Regions from separate parts of the Synechococcus sp. MIT S9220 genome, predicted to be linked through region 1. Evidence: predicted binding sites of a transcription regulator. Region 1 holds the regulator's gene; each other region holds the start of a gene.
The links. Region 1 encodes NtcA, which controls nitrogen genes in cyanobacteria. Its sites were predicted from a motif close to GTANCNNNNGNTAC; they were not measured.
Positions count from the first base shown of each region.

Region 2: the regulator NtcA is predicted to act here: its motif matches at 2,383-2,396, upstream of SynMITS9220_RS10635 (ammonium transporter).
Region 3: the regulator NtcA is predicted to act here: its motif matches at 2,402-2,415, upstream of SynMITS9220_RS13030 (ferredoxin--nitrite reductase).
Region 4: the regulator NtcA is predicted to act here: its motif matches at 2,572-2,585, upstream of SynMITS9220_RS07130 (DUF4278 domain-containing protein).

Region 1 covers NZ_CP047958.1:320,520-325,278, reverse strand. Annotated here, with positions in the region: gene thyX (FAD-dependent thymidylate synthase) at 1-448, shown strand, start outside; gene dcd (dCTP deaminase) at 477-1,070, opposite strand; gene SynMITS9220_RS01530 (cob(I)yrinic acid a,c-diamide adenosyltransferase) at 1,070-1,678, opposite strand; gene rph (ribonuclease PH) at 1,822-2,559, shown strand; gene ntcA (global nitrogen regulator NtcA) at 2,635-3,369, shown strand; gene SynMITS9220_RS01515 (DUF3084 domain-containing protein) at 3,428-4,639, shown strand; gene SynMITS9220_RS01510 (resolvase) at 4,636-4,759, shown strand, end outside.
Region 2 covers NZ_CP047958.1:1,903,521-1,908,279, forward strand. Annotated here, with positions in the region: gene gpmI (2,3-bisphosphoglycerate-independent phosphoglycerate mutase) at 1-727, shown strand, start outside; gene secG (preprotein translocase subunit SecG) at 752-982, shown strand; gene SynMITS9220_RS10635 (ammonium transporter) at 1,024-2,346, opposite strand; gene groL (chaperonin GroEL) at 2,593-4,227, opposite strand; gene groES (co-chaperone GroES) at 4,302-4,613, opposite strand.
Region 3 covers NZ_CP047958.1:2,376,537-2,381,295, reverse strand. Annotated here, with positions in the region: gene SynMITS9220_RS13035 (formate/nitrite transporter family protein) at 1-357, opposite strand, end outside; gene SynMITS9220_RS13030 (ferredoxin--nitrite reductase) at 666-2,213, opposite strand; gene SynMITS9220_RS13025 (hypothetical protein) at 2,461-2,709, opposite strand; gene SynMITS9220_RS13020 (DNA mismatch repair protein MutS) at 2,821-3,396, shown strand; gene cobA (uroporphyrinogen-III C-methyltransferase) at 3,393-4,181, shown strand; gene SynMITS9220_RS13010 (type 1 glutamine amidotransferase) at 4,397-4,759, opposite strand, start outside.
Region 4 covers NZ_CP047958.1:1,333,773-1,338,531, forward strand. Annotated here, with positions in the region: gene SynMITS9220_RS07115 (metallothionein) at 203-361, shown strand; gene SynMITS9220_RS07120 (hypothetical protein) at 703-858, opposite strand; gene SynMITS9220_RS07125 (thermonuclease family protein) at 1,385-1,765, opposite strand; gene SynMITS9220_RS07130 (DUF4278 domain-containing protein) at 2,318-2,488, opposite strand; gene SynMITS9220_RS13370 (hypothetical protein) at 2,679-2,810, opposite strand; gene SynMITS9220_RS07135 (hypothetical protein) at 2,940-3,236, opposite strand; gene SynMITS9220_RS07140 (hypothetical protein) at 3,236-3,493, opposite strand; gene SynMITS9220_RS07145 (SDR family oxidoreductase) at 3,590-4,357, shown strand; gene dnaG (DNA primase) at 4,359-4,759, opposite strand, start outside.

The DNA.
Region 1 (4,759 bases):
CTTTGATGTGCAATCGATGCGTTACACCGGTGAGCGCATCTGCAGGGCTGCTGAAGGGAAACTCGATCTCGAGGAAGTGTTCTACCTGCGGCCGGTCGGGGAATACCGAGACCGACTAGGCAAGAAATACACCTACGTCGATGAGCAACGACTCATCGATCTCAAACTCTGCCAACAAGCCGCGGAGCGCTATCGCGATCTGTTGCGCGATGGCTTCTCCGAGGAACATGCCCGTGGCATCCTCCCGTTCGACTATCGACAGCACTTTGTTGTCAGCTTCAGTCTTCGAGCATTCCTTCACTTCCTAGACCTGCGTTCCAAACTCGACGCGCAACAGGAAATCAGAGAACTTTGCGATTTGATGTGGCCCCATCTTCAGAACTGGGCACCTGAGTTTGCTGACTGGTACGAGAAAAATCGCTTGCACAAGGCGCGCCTGGCGCCCTGAATCGGAGAACGATCGCAACCCGCCTGACTTAAACCTTGGCCAGTGTCACCCGCTCGGGTTGATGCTGGTATTTACCCTGCCGATCGCTGTAAGTGGTGTCGCAGGGATCGCCTTCAAAGAACAACAGCTGGCAGATGCCTTCATTGGCATAGATGCGGCAGTCAGCTCCTGAACTGTTACTGAATTCAAGCGTGAGATGCCCTTCCCAGCTGGCTTCAGCCGGAGTGGTGTTCACAATGATGCCAAGACGCGCATAGGTGCTCTTGCCAAGGCAGATCACGGTGATGTTCGGCGGAACCTTCATCTTTTCAAGAGCCACTCCCAGGCCATAGGAATGAGCGGGAAGGATGAAATAGTCACCATCGTCATCATGGTGAAGCTCGGTTGGTTCAAGGTTTCCAGGATTGAACCGCTTGGGGTTCATCACAGTTCCAGGAACATGCTTGAAGATCAGAAATTCCTGAGGCGACAACCGCAGGTCGTAGCCATATGAGGAACATCCGAAGCTGAGCACAGGTGCCAGCTTCTGCTCAGGGTCGAGATGGCGAATCAACCCTTTCTGGAAGGGTTCGAGCATGCCAGCGGCAGCCTGTTCAGTGATCCAACGGTCATTTTTGAGCATCAGAAACCCCTGCGCAGTTCCGTCACTTGGTCGGCTAATCCCATGAGAGAGTCCGGAATCGACGGTCCTGTGATGATCACATCCATGGAACCAGGACGTGCGTCCAGGCTGTCACGCACCTCAGATTCGTTGAGGTAGCCGAGAGCAATGGCCAAGCCAAGTTCATCCAAAACCAACTGATCAAGATCGCCGCTAGCCAGGTGGCGACGACAGATCTGCCAGACCGCTTGGACAGCATCCACAGTTGTGGGGTCAGCTGAGCTGGCCTGATCCGAAAGACATCCCATCACAGCAGGTCTCATCCAGACCATGCGATCGCAGAGAGTGATCGCCGCATTAGGCCCCTGAGCCACACCACCTTTAAGGAACTGCATCACTGCAACACGACTGCCAAGCCCAGCAGAACGCAAGGCTTGACTCAAAACTGTCCCGAAACTTCCTCGATAAGGGGCGGTATGCACCTGCAACTGCCCTTCAGGAGCCACCAGATGCAGGGGCTGCTGTGGCTGGAGCGATGGCAGAGGATGCAAACCCGCACGGTTCAGAACCCGATGATCGGCACCGCTCTGCTGGCGGGGTCGATGGCTTGGGCTCAGGCTGGCAGTCATCTCGGTCGCTTCCATGTGACTGGAATCGAATCGACCCAGCGGAATTTGAATCTAGCGGCGAAAGCGCAAATCACAATCCCTTTGACACCATCCCTGGTGTCTCTACGCCAACTGGCAGGCTCAAGATCCCGATCCGGTTCCCCATGAGCGAGACCCAGCACAACGTTGGTCGCCCAGATGGCCGCCAACCCTCCGACCTCAGGTCCTTCTCGATCGACTGGGATCCCATGGGCTTCGCTCTGAGCTCTGTGATCGTGCGCACCGGACGCACCACCGTGCTCTGCAGCGTCTGCAATGAAGAAGGCGTCCCGCGCTGGCGACGGGATCAGGGCCTTGGGTGGCTCAGCGCTGAATATCGACTGCTGCCGGGATCCACCCCTGACCGCCAGCGAAGGGAACTAATGAAACTGTCAGGACGCACCCAGGAGATCCAGCGCCTGATCGGCCGCAGCCTTCGCGCGGCAATCGACATGAAGGCGTTGGGTGAGAACACCCTGCTGATCGACTGCGATGTGATTCAGGCGGATGCGGGAACGCGGACTGCAGCGATTACGGGGGCATGGCTCGCCCTGCAAAAGGCCTGCGAGCGGCTGGTTGCACAAGGGCGCATCAGCACTCATCCGGTCATCAACCAAGTGGCGGCTGTCTCTGTGGGACTGATCGATGGGCATGCTCTGCTGGACTTGGACTACAGCGAAGACAGTCGGGCAGATGTGGATCTCAATGTGGTGATGAACAACTCCGGCGACCTATTGGAGTTGCAGGGCACGGCCGAAGGTGCACCATTCAGTCGCCAGCAGCTCAACAGCCTGCTGGACCTTGCCGAACCAGGGTTGAAGCAGCTCATGGCTGCACAGCTGGATGCACTGCATGAAGACTGAGCCAGGAGAACCGTGTTCGTTGCTACAGGGTGACCGCGCATCGCTCCTTAACTTCCCCGCATTGATGCGTTGGTCATGGCCGAAGTGATGCGCGGCTTTAGTCGGACTGCTCCCCAGCCTGGGCGGTCCGCAGAAACAAGCCTGACCAATGCGCCCAATCCCGCCAGCCGCACCCTGCTGGAAGTGATCCGTGATCTGGAAGGTGCCAGCACCGAAATGGTGGAACGGAATAAGACCATCTTTTTCCCAGGAGACCCGGCCGAGCGCGTCTATCTGATCCGACGAGGAGCTGTGCGTTTATCGAGGGTTTATGAGTCCGGTGAAGAGATCACCGTTGCCCTGCTGAGAGAAAACAGCCTGTTTGGCGTTCTCTCACTGCTCACCGGACATCGCTCCGATCGGTTTTATCACTCCGTGGCCTTCACCAGAGTGGAAATGGTGACAGCCCCAGCGAGCTCTGTACGCCAGGCGATCGAAGCGAACACCAGCGTGGGATTGCTTTTACTTCAGGGTCTCTCCAGCCGAATTCTGCAGACCGAGACGATGATTGAAACCCTTACGCACCGGGACATGTCCTCCCGACTGGTGAGTTTTCTGCTTGTCCTCTGCAGAGACTTCGGGATGCCTGGCCCCCAGGGCATCACCATTGACCTGCGTTTGTCTCATCAGGCCATCGCTGAAGCGATCGGATCCACGCGTGTCACGATCACGCGTCTGCTTGGCGATCTACGCAATTCAGGCCTGGTCGAAATTGACCGCAAGAAGATCACTGTTCTGGATCCGATTGCACTGGCCAAACGTTTCAGTTAACCCCGCGACAGGTGAAGATGGGCAGCACCTCAGCGGCCTGCCGCATGTTTGACGCACCGTGACCGGCTGGCTGCTGCTGCTTTCCCTGCTGATCCTCGGGGGCGTGCTCTCCACTCTCGGTGACCGACTGGGTTCGAGGGTCGGCAAAGCCCGGCTGAGCCTTTTCGGTCTTCGCCCACGTCAAACCGCGGTGGTGATCACTGTGCTCACGGGGAGCCTGATTAGTGCCTTGTCGCTTGGGCTGATGCTGCTGGTGAGCCGCCAGCTGCGCGTTGGTCTGTTTGAACTCAATGACCTCGAAGCCCGCCTGCGCAGCAGCCGCTTAGACCTTAAGGGAAGCCGCAAGGCTCAGCGCAAGGCACGGCAGCAACTCGAAGAGGCTCGGGCCGATGAAATCAAAGCCAGAAAGATCCTGGCTGATGCGCAGGCACGAGCAGGAGAACTGCGCAGCACACTTCAACCCCTTCAAGAGCAGACACGCCGACTTGAGGCAGAACGGCAGAGACTCAGCCAGGACGTGCGCAACCGCGATGCGGAAATCCAACGCACGGATGATGAACTTCGAGCAGTGCGTCAACGCATCAGCTCAGGCGAAGCGGAGCTCCAGCAATTGGAGAAGAACCTGATAGCGCTGCGACGTGGAGATGTGGCCATCAGCAGTGGCCAGCCGCTGGCCACTGTCACGCTCAAGCTGGATCGTCCTGATCAAGCCCGGCAAGTGATTGACCAGGTGCTGCGGGAAGCCAATCTGCAGGCTTTTCAGAAGGTTCTGCCCGAACAGGCTCCTGATCGTCAGATCATCCTCGTGCCCCGCCAGGACATTGAAAGGCTGGAACAAGCCATCCGAAAGCCGGGCACCTGGGTGGTGCTACTGCGCTCAGCGGCCAATGTGTTGCGCGGTGAGAGCGTGGTGTACGCCTTCCCGGATGTACGTCCCAATGTGGCCATCACCATTGAGGGAGAAGTTCTGGCCAAAACCACTCTTGCCAGCCAGGACACGAATCCAGAAGCGGTGCGAAACCGCATCAACCTTCTGCTGGCGTCGACTCTGTCGGAGGTGCGCCGAAGAGGGTCCCTGAGTCAAGGCCTTCAATTTGATGCCAACGCCGTCAACAGACTCGCTCGGGCACTGACCGAGCGCAGCGGTGGACGGGTTGATCTCGAGGCAGTTGCGGTGCGGCGTAGTGAAACCGCTGATCCCATTGCGATCGAGCTGCGTCCAAGCCGCCCTTTGCGCCCAACATCCACGCTTCAGGACGACAGTCCATGAACCGGATCGTCTCTGTTGACCCAGGGCGCAACAAGTGCGGCCTGGTCCTTGTCGATTGCACTAGAGATTGCGTCATCGAAGGGCACGTTGTGGCAACCGAATCGGTGCTGGACACCCTGC
Region 2 (4,759 bases), 840 kb from region 1:
CACGCAGTACGAGGCTGGCCTCCCCGTGGAGGTTGCATTCCCACCCGAGTCCCTGGATGACCTGCTGGGCCAGGTGGTGGCATCACGAGGACTGCGCCAATACAGAACAGCAGAGACCGAAAAATACCCCCACGTCACCTACTTCATGAATGGTGGTGTTGAGCAGCCTCTCGAGGGGGAAGACCGCCATCTGGTGCCCTCTCCGCGGGTGGCCACCTATGACCAGGCCCCTGCCATGAACGCTGAAACCCTCACCGTGAGCTGCATTGAAGCCATCGAGAAGGGGATTTATTCCCTGGTGGTGATCAATTACGCCAATCCAGACATGGTTGGACACACCGGCGTGATGGAAGCCGCAACTGAGGCGATTCAAACGGTTGACCATTGCATCGGACGGTTGCTCGATGCCGTGGGACGCATGGGAGGAACGATGATCATCACTGCAGACCATGGCAACGCCGAGCGAATGCAAGGCGATGACGGTCAAGCCTGGACGGCCCACACCACCAATCCTGTGCCGTTAATCCTCGTGGAGGGAGAACGCAGAAAACTGCGCGGCATGGGCAATGCAATCCGCCTGCGGGATAACGGCGGGCTGGCTGACATCGCACCCACTCTTCTGCAGCTGCTCGATCTCGAGAAACCCGATGCCATGACCGGCAGCACCCTGATCGAACCAATCGAGACACCTGTGCCCTCCACCGCTCTCCTGCCACAACCGGTCTGATCGGCTCGGACATAAGATCTGCCCATGATTACCACCGTTCTTTCCTGGATCTGGATCGGCAGCGGCCTTTTGCTGATCCTGTTTGTGCTGCTGCACAGCCCCAAGGGTGATGGCATGGGTGGGCTCGCCGCCAGTGGTAGTACGTCGTTTACCAGTGCCAGCAGCGCTGAAGCGACTCTCAACCGCATCACCTGGACCACCCTGGCCATCTTTCTGACGCTGGCTGTGATCCTGAGTGCCGGCTGGCTGAACTAAATCAGCAGGGCCGACAACAACAGGTCCAAGCGGATCGCGACTTAATGAAACTGGGGAGAACCAATCCTTTCCGGATAGGCCTCTTCACCGTGCTCACGCACATCAACGCCAAGGTTTTCAGCCTCTTCCGTCACTAGGAACGGAAGGCCAAGACCTCGTAAGACTCCTGCGATCAGCAGTGTCCCAAGGGCCGCCAACCCATAGGCCACAAGCACAACCTGAAACTGATCAACAATCAAGCCAACTCTGCCCTTCTCAGCAAAAACCTGGGCTGCGGGGTGAGTGGCGATCAGCTCAGTGCTAGCGAAGACACCGGTCAGAATCGCGCCGACTGTGCCACCGACACCGTGGACGGCAAAGGTGTCGAGGGAATCATCAAAACGCAGCGAAACCTTGAGCTGCACAGAGCAATAACAAAGCAGACCAGTGATCGCACCGATCGCCATCCCAGCCCCCGGCGTGACAAACCCAGCTGCTGGGGTGATGCCCACCAGACCGGCCACAGCCCCGGTCGCCATACCGACAGCAGTGGGCTTGCCATCACGCCATGTTTCGATCAATGACCAAGCAACCAAGCCAGTTGCTGCAGAGATATGCGTCGTAGTGAAGGGGAGTTCCGCACCACTGACACTCAGCTGACTACCGCCGTTGAAACCGAACCAGCCAAACCAGAGCAGACCAGTGCCGAGCAAGATCTGAGTCACATCGTGAGGTGGGCGCACCGAATTGGGCCACTGCTTGCGCCAGCCAACAAGGCCAGCAAGCAAGAGAGCAGAAACACCAGAGCTGATATGCACCACCGTGCCTCCAGCGAAATCAAGGTCTTTCCCAAGGCAACCACCTCCCCAGACCATATGAGCAAGAGGGGCATACACCACCAGGAGCCACACGGGGGTGAAGACGCACCAGAAGCGAAAACTGATCCTCTCCACCAAGGCCCCTGAAATCAGAGCCGGAGTGATGATCGCGAACATGCCCTGAAAGAGAGCGAAGCTGAGGCCAGGTATCGCCAGGCCAGGCCAAATATCAGGGACGTTCTCCAACATGGCGAAGGAGAAGGGATTGCCAATGACGGCATTCAGAGCTCCGCCGTCGGAGAAGGCAAGACTGAATCCGAAGCTGACCCACACCAGCGTGGCGATGCCCATCATCACGAAGCTCATCGCCATCGTGTTGAGCACATTGCGAGCTTGAACGAATCCTCCGTAGAAAAACGCCAATCCAGGAGTCATCAGCAGCACAAGTGCCGCCGAGGTGAGGATCAGAGTGTTGTCGGCAGCCGAAAGTGAGGCATCACCTGCGTACGCAGGCAGCAGGGCAGAACTCAGCAGCTGAAATGCTGGAACCACCAAAAGGGCGATCAAAAATCGCCTCAGACGAGGCTGAAACACGTATTTTCAGTAACCCTCGATACCATTTCAGACCATCTGCGCCAAAAACTGTTCACTGCGAACATTTTGAGAGGCGTGGAGATTGGAGGCGTCCAGAACCGAGACGTCGACAAAAGCGCCACGTGCCGCCTGAATTCAATCCCGAGCTGGCAACAAAAAAGCCCCGCAACAGCGGGGCTTAACAAGCCGCCGAGGCGGCTTTGATCGAGAAGCTGCGACTCAGTAGTCGAAATCGCCACCGCCCATGCCGCCACCGGCTGGTGCGGCGTCTTTTTTCTCGGGCATGTCAGCAACGATGCATTCGGTGGTCAGCACCATGCCTGCGATTGACGCAGCGTTCTGCAGACCGGAACGCGTCACCTTGGCGGGATCGACAATGCCGGCAGCCAGCATGTCGACATAGTCACCGTTGGCCGCGTTGTAGCCATCATTGAAGTTCTTGGCCTTCACGTTTTCAGCCACAACAGCACCGTTGACACCTGCGTTCTCAGCGATGCGCATCAGTGGTGCAGTCAGAGCGGCAGCCACAATGTTGGCTCCGATCAGCTCCTCTCCCTCCAGGCTGGACGATGCCCACTGCTCGAGTGTGGGAGCCAGGTGAGCCAGGGTGGTGCCACCTCCAGGAACGATGCCTTCTTCAACAGCAGCCTTGGTTGCGTTGATGGCATCCTCAAGCCGAAGCTTCTTGTCCTTCATCTCGGTTTCGGTGGCAGCACCCACCTTCACCACAGCAACACCACCGGCGAGCTTGGCCAGTCGCTCCTGAAGCTTCTCCTTGTCGTAGGTGGACTCGGTTTCGTCCATCTGCTTACGAATCTGCTCACAACGCGCTTTCACTGCCACGTCATTGCCTTCGGCCACGATCGTTGTGGTGTCCTTGTTGATGGTCACGCGACGGGCAGTGCCAAGCATCTCGATCTTGGCGTTCTCAAGCTTCAGACCGGCGTCTTCAGTGATCAATTGACCATTGGTCAGCACAGCCATGTCTTCCAGCATGGCCTTGCGGCGGTCACCAAAACCGGGGGCCTTCACCGCAGCCACATTCAAGACACCGCGCAGACGGTTCACCACCAAAGTGGCAAGAGCTTCCTTCTCGATGTCCTCAGCGATGATCAGCAGAGGCTTGCCAGTGCGAGCAATCTGCTCGAGCACGGGTACGAGATCCTGCACGAGGCCGATCTTTTTGTCGGTGAGCAGGATATAGGGCTCGTCCAGGACGGCTTCCATTCGCTCAGTGTCGGTGGCGAAATAGGGAGAGATGTATCCCTTGTCAAAGCGCATTCCCTCGGTGACCTCCAGCTCGGTGGTCATCGACTTGCCCTCTTCCAGGGAAATCACACCTTCCTTGCCAACTTTGTCCATGGCGTCGGCGATCATCCGACCCACTTCCTCGTCGTTACCAGCGGAAATGGTGCCCACCTGGGCGATGGCATTGCTATCGGCAATCGGCTTGGCGTTTTCTTTGATCTTGTCGACCAGAAAATCCGACGCTTTGTCGATGCCCTTTTTCAGGGTGATGGCATTGGCACCGGCAGCAACGTTGCGCAGGCCAGCCTTGACCATGGCATGGGCAAGAACGGTCGCAGTGGTGGTGCCGTCACCAGCTGCGTCATTGGTCTTGGATGCAGCCTGACGAATCAGAGCAACACCAGTGTTCTCGATGTGGTCTTCGAGTTCGATCTCTTTGGCGATGGTGACACCGTCATTGATGATCTGGGGAGCACCGAACTTCTTTTCAAGAACAACGTTGCGACCTTTAGGGCCGAGAGTCACAGCAACGGACTCGGCCAGGATGTCAATGCCCTTTTCAAGAGCGCGGCGAGCGTTCTCGTTGTAAATGATGCGCTTGGCCATGGGGGCGGAAATGGATGGAAAGGAATAGTTGGTGACTACCGACCTGTCTCAGGCGCGTGGCAGTCAGGAGCCGGTCAGTTGACGATGGCGAGAATGTCCTTCTCGGACAGGAGCACGAACTCATCGCTTCCGAGCTTGATGTCGGTGCCTGCGTACTTGCTGTAGAGGACCTTGTCGCCGACACCTACTTCAGGAGACTGGCGGGAACCGTCGTCGTTGCGCTTACCAGGGCCAACTTGAACAACTTCGCCCACCTGAGGCTTTTCCTTCGCGGTGTCGGGGAGCAGGATGCCGCCGGAGGTTTTCTCCTCGGATTCTGAAACCTTGACGAAAACGCGATCGCCGAGGGGCTTAACAGTGGAGACGCTGAGAGAAACAGCTGCCATGGGTTCTTGCAGGAGCAGGGACAGTGCGCCGAAGCGCCGATGCGACTCGAGCTGGCACTCAAGGTCGTCGAGTGCCAACCTATGTCCGGGTTCTGCACTTCGGCCACGGGACAAGCGTGCGGGTGACCGAACCACTCCCCCCTCTC
Region 3 (4,759 bases), 370 kb from region 1:
AACTGCCACAACCGCAGTTCCAATCCAGTTGCCGAGCCACACCCAACCCCAGTTTCGAAAGGTTGCACCCCAGGTGCTTTTACCTGCCCAGGTGGCCATTGGCAGAAGAGCGAAGTTGCCTGTGACCAACTCCATGCCAAACAAGACAATGCTGGCGAAACCGAATGGGAAGAGCAGCGAGCCCAGCCATGGTTGACCACTTTTGAGCCCCACTGTGAGTGCAAGGATCACGGCCAGACCAAGGATGGCTCCCGAATAAAATCCTCTGAGCAAGAGGTTTTTGACGCTGACGGTGGATTTCTTGCCACCGGCACCGATCATGCCGTCAACAAGTTCATTGGGCAGGACGTAGTCCATCTGTGAAGCAGTCACACTCATGAGTTCAATGCGGTTAAGAGGGAATGAAGTGATTGATAAAGTGCTGAGATCAACAGTTAGCCGCTGATCTTGTTCATTAATCTGGAAAACGCATCCTGCTGATGCGCAGCCCGTGAAATCGGTTGTTTATCTTGGCCAGCTTTTGTAAACCAGTTGACCAGTCTTGAGAACAAATCGCTGTTGCTAGACATAAATTAATAATGCAAGTTGTCGTGTGTTTGGTTTGCCTGTGATGGCCTCAAAAAGTCAGCACCAACACGGCAAAACGATTGATCTGTTCAGCTGTTTCAGCTTTTAGTTCGCGGTTTTGCGCCGAATCGTTCAATCAGCACTTCGCGCAGAACCTCTTTGATGTTTTCAGCCGGAATGGCCTTCTGATGAAGTTCACCCACCGTCGGATTGGGTCCTTGTGATCCACCAAGGGTCATCGTGTAGCCATCATCTGTTTTGCCCTCACTGTTTTTGGCTTTGGCGCCTGTCAGGCCGATTGCGCCCATGTAGGCCTGGCCGCAGCTGTTGGGGCAACCTGTCCAGTGAATTTTCAGTTCTTCAGGCAGATCAAGCTCCTGATCGAGCTCTTTGGCAGCTGCCAAGGCTTGATCCTTGGTGTTGGTGAGTGCAAATCCGCAATACGTGCTTCCTGTGCATGACACGGTGCCAGCCGAAATCGCACCAGGTTTTAGCGGAAATCGTGCGAGCAGTGGATCGCTTTCAAAAGCTTCGACCTGTGCTTGCGGCAGTCCAACAATGATCACGTTCTGATCTTCAGTGAGCCGCACTTCTCCGCTTCCGTAGGTGATGCTCGCTGTGGCCAGATCATGAAGATCCTGTGCTGTTAGTCGACCAACCGGAACGTGGAGACCCGCAAAGACGAGCCCATCCTGTTTTTGCGGGTGAATGCCGTAGTGCGATCGGGGCGTGGTGTCAAACACAGACCCTGGGTCGGGTGTTAATGGCCCGAACTGTTCTTCAACCTGATTGCGGAAGTTGTCGTGGCCAACTTCATCGAGATACATTCTGAATCGACCTTTCGGGCGTTTGTTGCGTTCTCCGTTGTCTCTCCAGAGACGAATCACCGTATCGGTCATCCGACAAATTTCATTTGGCTTGACCCAGGCATTCAGCGGAATGGCATAGGCATTCATCTGTGATGAAAGAATGCCGCCAATCCACACAGCGAATCCCATCACACCATCTTTTTCAACGGGATGGAATGCAATGTCGTTGTGAAGAAGGAAATTGTCTTTTGCACCGGCTACTGCCGTATTCCACTTTCTGGGAAGATTGGAGTACTCAGGATTGCCCTTTCGGTTGTTTGTTAAAAAGTTTTCAAGTTCATCCGTGTAAGGTCTGGTATCGAGAATTTCCTTTGGATCAATTCCCGCAATTGGGTTTCCGGTGACATTGCGGGGGTTATCAAAGCCAGACTGGATGGTACTCAGATCAGCCTCTTTCAGGCGCCTGAGGATTTCTGGCAGGTCGCCAAGAAGCACTCCTCTCAATTGCAAGTTCTGCCTGGTGGTGATATCACAGTTGCCGTTATCTCCGTAGCGCTCAACAATGGATCCGATAACGCGTAACTGTTGAGCCGAAAGCACGCCGTTCGGAACCCGCAGGCGCAGCATAAATTTGCCGGGTGTTTTCGGCCGCCAAAACATTCCATACCATTTCAATCGCAATTGAAGGTCGGTTTCATCAACCTGCTCCCACCCCATTTCGGCAAATTTCTCAATCTCACTTCCAACTAGTAGGCCATCTTTGGCCGACTTGTTCTGCTCGATCTTATTCAGCTTCTTGCCATCCAGATAAGGCCTGGAAGGTGAGCTAGTCGTCATGATCTTGTTAAGCAAAGAGTGACTTGATTGATCATCAATTAATGCTGATCAATCAAATTGTTCAGAGGAACGCTTCGCAATGGGGTGAAGCGCCATGGCATCAGTTAACAAGTTCGTGACCCTCTTGTTTGTAGTGGTTCAAACAGTTTTCGCGGTTGGCCGTGAAATGAATCTCGATTGCTGAATTGGTGGCTATGGCTACATTTATTTTTGCTGATTGGGCACTAGAAGGCTGACTTCCGCGGAATCAGTATTGGCGTCCTATTTCGCCAATCATTCGGATGGCTCCGTAGCGAAGCATCTGCCAAACGCGTTTCATGGCGGCGAAATCCCGGTCGAGTTCACTTTTGAACCGGGAGTCCCTGTGGTTACTGCTGCGTCTGTTATCGGCATGCCAATGACGGTTGGCCCTTTCCGAGCGATAGCTTTGAACGGTGGAGTCTCGCTGGAACCGACCTTCAGAGACAGTGCGATCTATGGATCGACGGCGTGGCATGGCAGCAGGAGGAATGACAATTCATCGATGACAGCAGTCAGTTCGACCTTTGATCCGTGGCCATTGCTACGGAATAGCGATCATGGTTGTCAGCGAGCGATCAGGTTGGTTGTGCATGGACGCTCAGGTGGCGTCGTTCCTGAATCATTGATTGAGCTGCAGCAGGCGCTCCAGCAACGTCGTCAGGCTCCTGTGCAGCTGGAAGTGCTCACTGCCGATACACCACCGGCGTGCTCAGAGCAGCCCAGTTGGTTGGTGCCTTTGTTGTTGTGGCCGGGATCGCATGCGCGTGCGGATGTGCCTGAGATCAGACATCGCATGCAGCGTGAAGGCGCGGACGTTGAGTTGCTTCCTTTCCTTGGGTCTTGGCAAAGCTGGTGGGCTCTCGTGGCTGAAGCACTTCAGCCCTTTGCTGCTCAGGGCTCAGTTCTGGTTCATCACCCATTGAGTTCTGAAGAGGCCGATCGTTTCCTCTTGGAGTTGTCCGAGCGCATGCGGCTGCCTCTGCTGTCCTTCGACGATTGGTCTGACTATCAGAAAATCCACCCCGAGGCTCACCCACTGATGCTTGCGCTGGCCCCCAATCGCATGACGGAGGCACTGAGCGAGGCTGGAGGTCTTCCACCGCTTCTTGACCTCGCTCTGATTCGTCAGGGCCTGATCGACTTGCTTGCCGCTCTGCCGTGACGACTGCTGAACTCACCGGAACCGTTTATCTCGTCGGTGCAGGCCCTGGAGATCCCGATTTACTCACTGTGAGGGCCCATCGCCTGTTGGGTCGCTGTGATGCATTGGTCTACGACTCCCTGGTTCCTCGCGAGGTTCTTGACCTAGTGCCCGAGCACTGTGAGCGCCATTTCGTGGGCAAGCGTCGTGGGCATCACTCCGTTCCCCAGCCGAGTACGAATGCGGTGCTGGTGACGTTGGCAGCCCGCCACCGCTGCATTGTGCGTCTCAAGGGCGGGGATCCTTTTCTGTTTGGACGTGGCGGTGAGGAAGCTGCGCATCTGGTGAAACACGGCGTTTCGGTGCAGGTGGTGCCAGGGGTGACCGCTGGTATTGCCGCACCCGCCTACGCCGGTATTCCTGTGACCCATCGTCGCGCCGGTTCTTCCGTCACCTTTGTGACCGGTCATGAGGAGATCGACAAGCGCCGCCCCAGTGTGAATTGGCGCTCATTGGCCACAGCCAGTGATGGTCTGGTGATTTACATGGGTCTGCACAACCTGCCGAAGATCGCTGCGGAGTTGGAGGCAGGCGGTCTCAGCGCCGAGACCCCAGTGGCTGTCATTCAGCAGGGGACTGTGGCTGGGCAGCGTTGTCTCAAGGCGACTCTCTCAGACGTGGCAGCGCGTACCCGCAGTGAAGGCTTTGCTTCGCCCTCCGTGATTGTGGTTGGAGATGTGGTGAATGAGCAGGTGGAATCCTGTGCGCCACGGCCGGCCGATGTCACCATGCCGATTCCGTTTTGATGTTCACGCGGATCTCTACGTGATCTGCTTCTCTCAAACATGCCTGATCAATGTCTCTTGCTGAAGCGAGTTGGATCGTTGACTCTTTGGCAACTTCTGTATGAGGGAAAAAGTCTTTTCGCGAAATTGAGCACACTCATGGGCTGAACTATGTAGCAGTCCTTCAGCTAAAATTATTGCGCTTAGGTTGACGCCAGTTCAAAATATTTTTTTCTCTACGTGCTTTCGTATTGCAATTGTGTCAGCACATTGTTGAATAATTGCTCTCCATTTCGCTGTATTTGCTTGCCGAATCGTTTCCAGTCGGTGCGAAGTCGATCAGGGCCAGTCGGGCCCAGTGCATTCACGATGTAGGGGAGGTCGGCTTGAATCCAGTTCTCCAGGTTTGGCCTAGAGACCTCAAGGTGACACTGAATGCCAATGGCATGTCGACCGATTCTGAAGACTTGCTCGGGGCAGTGCAGAGAGGACCCAAGCAAAATGGCGTCTTTCGGTAGTCGTATTTGATCTCCATGCCAATGCAGTACCAGTGCACTGGTACCAAGGCCTTGTAACAGGGTTTCTTCGCTGGAATTCAT
Region 4 (4,759 bases), 1.0 Mb from region 1:
CGATGCAGAACACATCCCCCCAGCGAGTGATCGTGCCTCCTGGCGATCAGTAGAAATCCTGAACAGCCTCAACAGCCAACGCGCGCTAGCACCAGGGTCGGTGGCCTCTGCACTGAGCTGAAGCATGGGAGAAGAACACCCACTTGGGGGATGAGCCTCAACACAACCTGTCCTAGAAAGGCATGAGTGATGAGGTCTGCCCATGGCGATCCCAACCCCAACCTGTGCCTGTGAGCCCTGCGATTGCACGATTGCTCCAGACTCTGCAGTCGAAAAAGATGGAAAGCTGTTCTGTTCTCAGCCTTGCGCTGATGGTCATGCCGGTGGAGATCAATGCTGCACCAGCTGCGAGTGCTGTTGATTCCTGAACACAGTCCATAAAGAAAAGCCCCACCCGGCAAGAACCAACGGGATGGGGCCCTGAGTGCTGCTGGCGTTGCTGATGGTCATGGCCAAGTCTTCTGGAAGGGTCCATCAGCCATGGCAGAAGAACAACTCAAAGCCTTTCTTGAAAAAGTCACCCGAAGATGTTGTGAGTAACGCCTGATGCGAGGCTCCAGTCCTGCCGTTCCGGCCTCCTATTGAAGATCAATACCCCCTTTGAATCGTCAAGTGGCTGAACTATCAGAATCAAGGCAGGCCCATGCTGAATGATCGACGTTTCATGGCTCACCGAACGATTTTCACTGAGGTTCTCTTATCTCATGAAAAACTCTCCACAACTGAGCCAATCGTCGATGCAAGGATAAAAAATGTGCTCACAGCGATAAAAACACCAATGAGAACTGTGGGATTAACATCGCTGACCGCTTCTTCACTCAGAGCCTGAGTGTTGCCATTAGCAAGCTTGTCTTCCATACAAATCGTTCATACTCTCCTCAGCTTATGAGACAAAACCGTTGGATCTTTAAAGCGGCAATCAAGATACCCAAAAGGCATGGCCGCCGTTAAGATTGATCGAGCCAAAAGAAGCATTCGCGATCGATCAACGTTGGATTGTGTAAGTTGCTTCATAAAACAACAACAACAAGACTGCCAGTTGTTGTTGTTTTGACTGACTGATTGAGAGGCAAAACGGCTTTAGGGTTGATCAGAACACCCTTTCACTGCCTGAGTGCATCTTGAGGCTTCAGTGATCACTCCATGGGGGGATCTGCCTGACCAGAGTCAGTGGTTGGAGCAATTGCGGCAGGTCAAAACTTGCGGAGCTCACGCTGCCGTCCAGTTCTCGACGGGCGCTGCATTGAATCCTGCTGACCAGTTGTCGTTTGTGCTGATGGCATGTCGTTGTCGCAGTCGCAGCGTGGTTCTTTGATTGCCAGAAAAATGACAGCAACGGCAAGCAGCGCAACAGCGATCGAGTGAATCGGCGCAGTTTTGTTGTTCATGAGGCCCAAGAACATTGGTCTGCGTAACGCCAATCGATCCGGGCATATCCACTGGCAAGCATGGCCAACTGCACATTCATCTCGTCGACAAACAGCTCAGCGACAGTCCGGCCATAACGGTCGATCGAGATGCGTCGAAGCCCGACGGATCGTCCCACAACCATCCCGCGAAGGTGATCCCGGGCAGCCCTCGCGGGAAGAGGGGCAGCCCGTTTTCCCCTCAGTTCAGGGGTATCGATGCAAGCCAGCCGAATCCTCTCGCCATCGGTTGTTCGGCAGGTATCACCGTCGTAGCAATCGCTGATGGTCACACTCTCAGGAGCTGCCGTTTGAGCCGGCGCTGCAAGCATCGCCGTCGCCAGCAACTGGATTGCCATCGATCGAAGCTGCATCAGATCTGGCCTGCATCTGAGCTTGGGCAAGCCATTTCCACTATTGGAGGTTTTGCCATCCAAGGCAATGCGCCATTCGACCGATGCCAAAAACGCCTCTGCGGGTGGAGAGTGAGGCCACGCAATCGGAGGAACCAAGCTTGGTCGACACTCCACCTGAGCAGATCGCAGAAGCAGACTGACTTCTGGCCCCTGCTCCAACAGTCTCAACAATGACCTGGGTTGGTCCTTTGGTCGGCAGACCTTGTGCGCCACGCCAATCGACGCTCCACTCGCACCGCCCTAGGTGCCCTCGGAGACAACGACCCGACACCTAGAGCGCATGGCCCCAGGGCGCCTCTAGCCAGAAGCTTCGACCCCTTCCTTTCTCGACAAGCGATGGGTTGAACAATGCACAAACGAGCGACTTAGGCCGTCTTTCCACCAGGAAGGGCGGCCTTCCTCTTTGCGCCCATCACTCGAGGTGAGGCATCAGATTCAGAGCTGGTCAATAAAAAAGCCTCGCCAAAGCGAGGCATCTCATCAATCGTCGCTCGATCATCTGGCGTAGGAGACACCGCGATAAGCAAGCTGGGGGTGAAGCTCACGAGCTGCCTGCTGGCGACGAGCGTTGTAGTGCTCGCGTCGGTAGGTGAGTTCAACACTCTGCTTTTGCACCGCAGTGTGATGAGGGGTGTAGGTCTGACCTCTGTAAATAAGAGCTGTCATGGATGGTTCCTCGAAGCAAGTTCAGGTCCCCGTTCCTTGGCCTGAATCGAACTGCGCCTCTCCGAAAAGAGGTGAACGTGTTGGTAGCTGTTGCTACAGACGTTTTATAAGACAACTCTCAAGGGGTTGGTCGTTCGAGTGGATACAAAACGGACCAATTCCCCCTGCACCGGCAGCTCCACTGGTCTGCTCAGAGATGGGGATAGGCATTCGCCAAACCCCAAACCGCCAAAGCTGTAATCGAGGCAAAGGTCATGGCCGCCCAGGCCGCTGTACTCGAGCTGGAGCTTTTCGACAGTGGCAGTTGGATTTTGCGGGCCATCAAATCACAGTTCAATCATCTCCGTAGTGGCTCATTCCATCCCCGATCGCCAGTGATATCAGTGAGCCCTAACCATTGAGGCTTTCAATCCAGAGAACAGCTGGTTTTTAGAAAGCTTCAGGTCTTTGATCAGACAGGGCAAACCAACTGCACCGCATTGGATCTTGAGGAGAACAAGAGCACAAAATTGTCGCCATGGCCATTTAATCCAGTTTGCTCACGCAGCAAATCAGTACTGGCCAGAGCCAGGCCACAGGTCTCGCAAAACAACACCGGCAATGTTGCAGCACTGCCCTGCATGGCCTGAAGGTCTAAAGCCTGCCGGACTGCACGCTGCGATCGTTCAAGACCGAGTCGCTCCACCAGAGCAGGCCAGAGATCGTTCACCGGTGCGCTGGCCGCGAAATCAACGGATGGATGAGACATCAGACAGGCAGCTGTTCGATCGCCACCACAATCATCTGCGGTGAGACCTCAATCACATCCAGAGGATCCTGGTTATCGAGATAAGCCTCGAATGACGAAAAACGTTCAATCCGGGGAGCCGCCTCCTTCACGGCACAGGCCGCAATCCAGTCGTTGTCGTCAGGCTTGACGGTCACATAGGCCTGCAAAGCCTCCTCCAGGTCACCGCCATCACCGATGCCCTCCCCATGCCAGAACGCTTCGAAGAATTCAGACATCGGACACGGGGAACGACCGTTTTGATCATGACTCCGACCCGAGCCGCTGCCCAGTGCCTAGACGCTCAAGAATGGGGATAAGGGACGCGCAGAACGATGCAGGATTCGCTGTTCAGGCTTGATGGTCAGGTGGCACTGGTCACGGGATGCCGCAGAGGCATTGGCCAAGCCATGGCGGATGCACTGGCTGAAGCAGGAGCCGACATTGTTGGAATCAGCGCCTCACTCAACCCTGACAGCAGTGAGGTGGGAGACGTGATTCGCAGGCGTGGCCGCCGCTTTTCTGGTTTTCGCTGCGACCTCAGCGACCGCAATGCTGTTGACCACGTGCTTGAACAGGTTCTGAGCCAACATCCAGTCATCGACGTGCTGGTGAACAATGCCGGCATCGTGCGTCGGGCTCCGGCAGAGAAACACAGCGATGAGCTCTGGGACACGGTGCTGGAGGTCAACCTCAGTGCACAGTTCAGAGTGAGTCGCCGAATCGGGACGCTGATGCTGGAGCGAGGCAAGGGCAGCATCATTTCCACCGCCTCGATCCTTAGTGATCAGGGTGGATTGAATGTGGCCAGCTACGCCGCCAGCAAAGCGGGCCTGGCCAACCTCACGCGCTCACTGGCCAATGAATGGGCAGGACGCGGCGTAAGGGTGAACGCCATTGCACCCGGATACGTGAAAACAGAGATGACCGAAGCGCTGCAGTCGGATCCACTGAGATCCAGACAGATTCTGGAACGCATCCCCGCTGGTCGCCTGGGATCACCTGATGACCTGCGCGGCCCGGTGGTGTTTCTCGCCAGTGATGCCTCGCGCTACGTGCATGGAGAGACATTGGTCGTGGATGGCGGTTGGATGGGTCGTTAACTCAACCGTTGACGGATGCTGCAGGTTCGGAGCTGGTGTCCGAGGTATAGCCGGCACAGCGCTGTTGATCGAGATGTTGGATGTGTCGACGTTCGGTGTAATACAGCTCCTGAAAACGCAGGGCTTCAGCGTTGAGGTCGTCGAACATGGTGTGGATGCGCTGCTCCATATCGACTTCCAACTCAACAGCAGGAGCTGACTGCTCCTCTTTCTCCTGCTCGATTAAGACGGCAATGCAACGCTCCAGAGTTTGCAGACGCTGGCCAGTCCAGGCTTCCAGCAAATGCCGGCAACGTTTATTGCTCTTCTGACGTTCAAGCATCGCTGCCGTTCCACGCAGCTGATCCATTGGCCGGGCCAAGGCAACACGCTGCAGTTCATCCGGTTCGAGCAGTGGCGTCA